Linked DNA regions of Idiomarina loihiensis L2TR. The protein of the gene in region 1 interacts with the protein of each later gene in a pairwise test. Links are inferred from orthologs where the notes say so. Each region holds a gene or a part of one and is shown on either strand. Other genes may lie near its edges.

The links.
Region 2: the proteins of typA (region 1) and rlmKL interact in binary tests that used the Escherichia coli proteins (3 or more experiments, as listed by UniProt). The link is inferred for Idiomarina loihiensis L2TR from one-to-one orthologs.

What each region holds. Positions count from the first base shown.
Region 1 is NC_006512.1:2,611,901-2,614,789, reverse strand. It holds typA (translational GTPase TypA), read right to left. Parts: upstream 2,422-2,889; coding sequence 580-2,421; downstream 1-579. Other genes in the region: glnA (glutamate--ammonia ligase), read left to right, coding at 2,732-2,889; trhA (PAQR family membrane homeostasis protein TrhA), read left to right, coding at 1-504. UniProt on the Escherichia coli protein: A 50S ribosomal subunit assembly protein with GTPase and nucleotide-independent chaperone activity, required for 50S subunit assembly at low temperatures, may also play a role in translation.
Region 2 is NC_006512.1:1,376,814-1,379,806, reverse strand. It holds rlmKL (bifunctional 23S rRNA (guanine(2069)-N(7))-methyltransferase RlmK/23S rRNA (guanine(2445)-N(2))-methyltransferase RlmL), read right to left. Parts: upstream 2,558-2,993; coding sequence 443-2,557; downstream 1-442. Other genes in the region: IL_RS06580 (cell division protein ZapC domain-containing protein), read right to left, coding at 2,949-2,993; IL_RS06595 (glutaredoxin family protein), read right to left, coding at 200-439; IL_RS06600 (ATP-binding cassette ATPase Uup), read right to left, coding at 1-203. UniProt on the Escherichia coli protein: Specifically methylates the guanine in position 2445 (m2G2445) and the guanine in position 2069 (m7G2069) of 23S rRNA. Methylation occurs before assembly of 23S rRNA into 50S subunits.

The DNA.
Region 1 (2,889 bases):
AGTCTTATTCTGCTTTATACCGCTTCAACGCTTTATCATGCGTTTCCCTGGCCAAAAATGAAAGCGGTGTTTCAACAGCTTGATCATGCCGCTATTTACATTTTAATTGCTGGTACTTATACGCCATTTGCTTTAATCAATTTAAGAGATGCCTGGGGCTGGACCTTATTGGGCGTGGCTTGGGGAATTGCTTTGGTGGGTGTCGTGCTTGAGCTGACGCTGAAAAAGCGAATTGCCTGGCTGTCGCTTACTCTCTACCTTGGAATGGGCTGGATGGCGATTATTGCGATTAACCCGATGATTGATAATGTGGATGCAGGTGGCTTGATGTTGCTTGTCGCCGGCGGTTTAGCTTATACGCTGGGTGTTATCTTTTATGTCTGGAAATCTCTGCCTTATCATCATGCCATCTGGCATTTGTTTGTATTGGCGGGCAGCGTCTTCCATTTCTTCTCGATTTTCTACTTTGTATTGCCGCAACCGGAGTTGCTGAGTGCGAACTAGCTGATAAGCTGAATTTTGGTTATAAAAAACGCCCGCTAAAGTAGCGGGCGTCTTTTTATAACAGCTCTGCAAATCTTAACCGTTCTTCGGCTCACGACCTAAACGTTTACGATCGTTTTCTGTCAGTGCGCGTTTACGAATACGAATAGACTCAGGTGTCACTTCGACCAGTTCATCGTCATTGATGAATTCCAGTGCTTGCTCCAACGTTAAACGAATTGGTGTACTTAAGGTCTGTGCTTCGTCAGTACCAGAAGCGCGTACGTTAGTCAGCTGTTTACCTTTCAGGCAGTTTACTGTCAGGTCGTTTGAACGGTTATGAATACCGATGATCTGGCCTTCATAAACTTCATCACCGTGTGATGCAAATAACTTACCGCGCTCCTGCAGGTTAAACAGTGAGTAAGTCAGAGCTTTACCCTGAGCATTTGAAATCAGTACACCGTTACTACGCTGACCGATGGTTCCGCCTTTGTGCGGACCGTAGTGGTCAAACGTATGGTACATAAGGCCAGTACCTGAAGTCAGTGTCATGAATTCTGTCTGGAAGCCAATCAAACCACGGCTTGGTACTTCAAAATCAACGCGAACGCGACCTTTACCGTCTGGTGTCATGTTGGTCATTTCGGCTTTACGCAAGCCTAATTTTTCCATAACCGCACCTTGATGCTGCTCTTCAATATCAACCGTCATGGTTTCATAAGGTTCCATTTTCTTACCATCTTCGTACTTGATGATAACTTCTGGACGAGAAACGGCTAATTCAAAACCTTCACGACGCATGTTTTCAATAAGAACACCTAAGTGAAGCTCACCACGGCCAGATACGCGGAAACGATCCGGGTTGTCAGTTTCTTCAACACGTAAAGCTACGTTATGAACCAACTCTTGTTGCAAACGTTCAAGAATTTGACGAGAAGTAACAAACTTTCCTTCTTTACCTGCGAAAGGTGAGGTGTTTACCTGGAAGGTCATAGTTACTGTTGGCTCGTCAACGGTCAGTGGCTTCATAGCTTCAGCTTTACCAACTGCACACACGGTGTCGGAGATTTTTAGCTCGCCCAGACCGGTAATGGCGCAGATGTCGCCTGCTGCAGCTTTGTCCGCTTCAATGCGGTCAAGACCCAGGTAGCTAAAGACTTTACCAATTTTTCCGTTACGTTCTTTGCCGTCGGCACCAACAATAGTCACTTGCTGGTTCACTTTAACGCTACCGCGGGTAACGCGACCAATACCAATAACGCCTAAGTAGCTCGAGTAATCAAGCTGTGACACCTGCATTTGCAGGTCGCTTTCAGGGTCAGCATCGGGATGGCTTACCTTACTAACGATAGTTTCGAACAATGGCGTCATGTCGCCGTCTTGATCTTCTATGTCTAATGATGCCCAGCCGTTAAGCGCTGATGCGTAAACTACCGGAAAGTCCAGCTGTTCGTCAGTAGCGCCCAGGTTATCAAATAAGTCGAATACCTGATCCATCACCCAGTCAGGGCGTGCACCAGGACGGTCAACTTTGTTAATAACAAGAATAGGGTTCAAACCATGAGAGAAAGCTTTCTGCGTGACAAATCGAGTTTGAGGCATAGGACCGTCAACGGCATCAACCACTAACAATACGGAGTCTGCCATAGAAAGTACGCGTTCAACTTCGCCACCGAAATCGGCGTGTCCCGGAGTATCCAGAATGTTGATGCGGTAATCTTGCCAGTTAACCGCGGTGTTTTTGGCGAGGATAGTAATACCACGTTCTTTTTCAAGATCGTTGGAATCCATAATACGGTCTTCTATTTCGCCACGGCTTTCTAAAGTGCCAGATTGTTGCAACAACTTGTCGACTAGGGTGGTTTTACCATGGTCAACGTGCGCGATAATCGCGATGTTGCGTAATTTTTCTATATCAAATACCTGAATTGTCATTAAGAACTGCCTGTAGTTGTCCGGGAATGAAACCCGTCCAAGGGGTTTTGTGAAAAATAGCGGCGTATTCTACCTTTTTGAGTTGGATTAAGAAAGACCTGATTGTTTTTTGTTCGTTATATTTTTATGACGTTATCTTAGAATGTTACTTTTGCACCAATTTTGTGCGTTATGCGCTATACTGGTGCGTATTAATTTACGCATTATAGTGCTAAATGAACTAACTTTATGAATATAAACAAAAAAGTCAGTTGGCACAGGCTTTGCTATACTCAAGCTGTATTTTTAGACGCTGTCTACGGAGGACAACATGTCAGCTAATAAGATTTTCGATACCATCAAAGAACACGACGTAAAATTCGTCGATTTACGCTTTACCGATACTAAAGGTAAAGAGCAACACGTCACTATTCCGGTGTCGCAAATCGATGAAGACTTCTTTGAAGAAGGTAAAATGTTTGATGGTTC
Region 2 (2,993 bases), 1.2 Mb from region 1 along the record:
ACTTTGGTATCGCCCACCCACTGTATTTGGCCTGAATCTAAGACCACTTCGTTATCTATCGCTTTTAAGAAAGTGGATTTACCGGCGCCGTTACGGCCAACCAAACAAACTCGTTCACCGGCTTCAATGGTAAAATCAACACCGTCTAAAATGGCATCAGCGCCAAAGGCCAGGTGTGCATCCTGTACACGTAATAAACTCATTGCTCTACAAACTCCAGCAATTGATTAGCATCGAAAGGCCAACGCAACTCTGCGTCGTCTTTTCCCCGAATAAATACTGGTACTAACCAGCCATACTCTTCTTGCAGCTCCTGCTGTTCGGCAATGTCGACTACTCCAAGTTCAACCGGCTCTTCCAGGTCGAGCGAATGCAGTAACTGAATAGCCTGAGTACAAAGCGGACAGTTTGGTTTCGTAAGCAAATAAAACGCAGACATTAATTAAGCCCGTGAAATAATATAATAATGATGAATACCTTTATGGCGTTTGAAGTCCTCGGGTATTGAGGCCTGGGTCTGATCATTTACCTCAAGACCGGCTTTATCCAGGCCTTCGGTGTCGATGCGGAATTTCTTTCTATTGTTAGAGAATAGAATCACGCCATCCTCTTTCAACATTCCCGTGGCGGTTTTTATCAAACCAACGTGGTCACGCTGTATGTCTAAGGTTCCGCTCATCCGTTTTGAGTTACTAAAGGTGGGCGGATCAAGGAAAATAACGTCAAACAGTTGCTTGCCACGTTGTTCCCGCATCCAGATAAAGCAGTCAGCCTGAATAAACTGGTAGTCGCCTCGTAAGCGGTTTAAGGCAAAGTTACGCTCGCCCCACTTCAGGTAAGTTTTCGACATATCAACAGAAACAACTCGTGCGGCTCCGGCTCTGGCAGCCTGAACAGAGGCTGTGCAGGTATAGGCAAATAAATTCAGCACATCCAATTCTTCGCATTTATCCAGTAGCTCTTTACGCACCAGTCTGTGGTCCATAAATAAGCCGGTATCAAGGTAATCAGTTAAATTCACCTCAAACTTGGCGCCGTATTCATTAACCGTTAACACCGTGCTGTCCTGCGATTGTCTTTCGTACTGCTGCTTACCGCTTTGCCGTTGGCGGCGTTTCAAAATGATTTTATCTTCTGACACCGGCAAGGCTGAACTCAAAGACTCGAGCATGAACCACAAACGGTCATTGGCAACGCCTTCCGGAATGTCTTTTGGAGCTGCGTATTCCTGTACAACCACGTAATCCTGATAAATATCGATAGCGGCGTTGTACTCAGGAATGTCGGCATCATAAACACGCCAGCAATCCAGTCCTTCCTTGTTAGCCCACTTGCTTAATTTTGCATGGTTCTTCTTAACCCGATTAACCAGGTCGTCAGCTTGACTCTCTGCGAAGTCAGGTTGCTCTTTAGTTAAGTCGTAAAGAGCCAAATTAACCGGAATTGCACCGTTTAATAGCGGGTATTTCTTATGGCTGCGCAGTTTCAGACGTTTAAGTAACTGTTCGTCTCCTGCCAGTACCGCTATATGCCAATTCTGGAAAGTGTCTTTTAGTTGACGGCCAAAACGGCGGTACAACAGTAAGGTTTCAACGGCCTCACCCAGACGTTCACCGTAGGGAGGATTACAGACTAACAGGCCACTTTCTGCCGGTGCTTCACAGTTTGTTGCATCCGCAACTTCAAACTCTATCACTTCATGCAATAGCACACGCTTGGCGTTATCTTTAGCTTTAGCGACCAAATGAGGGTTGTTGTCAGAGCCTTTTAAATGGCCTTTAAAGTTCTTCTTACCTTCTTTAAAGCGCTGCTCAGCCTGCTCTAGCACGTCGTGCCACAGTTGCGGCGAATGTTCATGCCAAAACAAGAAGCCCCAATGCGCGCGGCTCAAACCTGGTGCGTGGTCCATTGCCATCATGGCGGCTTCAATGACTAAGGTACCCGAGCCACAAAAGGGGTCAAAAATAACGGGCTCGTCTTTTTCCAATTCGTTTTTGATGCCGGCGCGGACTAATATAGCGGCAGCTAAGGTTTCCCGCAGCGGTGCTTCACCCTGCTGCAGGCGATATCCCCTTTTGTGCATGCCGTCACCGGTAAAGTCTAAAGACCAGGTGAGCTTGTCTTTATGTACTCGCACGGCAATACGAATGTCCGGGTCCTGCTTATCGATACTGGGGCGTTCAAATCCGCTATTACGAAAGTTATCGACAATACAGTCTTTTACTAACTGTGCGCCAAACTGAGTGTGGCGAATGTCGTCGTTACCGCCAGAGAAATCAACTACAAAGGTTCTGTTCGCATCGAAAACCTTGCTCCACGAGAATTGAGTCAATGCCAGTTTAATCTCATCCAGGCTGGAAACTTCCTTTTCACCCAGTTGTAATAGCATACGGCTTGCTAACCTGGACCACATAGCCACGGTATACGCTTGCTGCAAATCAGCCTCGATATAGCAGCCCGCAAGGGTTTGCTTAACGTGACTTAAATTGAACTCTTGCAACTCATCAAACAAAAGCCCTTCAAGGCCTTTGGAGCACGCAATAAAAAAACGATACATAGAAACTTCGCCTAAAAAATTAAGGGGACAATTATAACGGAGAGCTCAGTGGCTGTCTGTAATTCCAGCTGAAATAAGGGAATTACATAGAGAATGACTAATAAAACAGCAGTTAAACCGTATTTGTATAAATACTATGCAGTTGGTTTAAATAAAGCTTGCGCGGCACGAATTATGACTATACTATGCGCTCTCAATCGGACGCGGGGTGGAGCAGTCTGGTAGCTCGTCGGGCTCATAACCCGAAGGTCGTAGGTTCAAATCCTGCCCCCGCAACCAACGTCCGGAATTAGAATTCAGTAATGCCTTCCTGCTAAATACTCTTTCTTTGAATAAATTCCCAAGTAAGCCTGAAAATAGACTTAAGACGCAAGCTTTATATTTAAAGCCACTACGCCAACTGTTGTCCCCAGTTAGACTGAGCTGACAAAGCTAA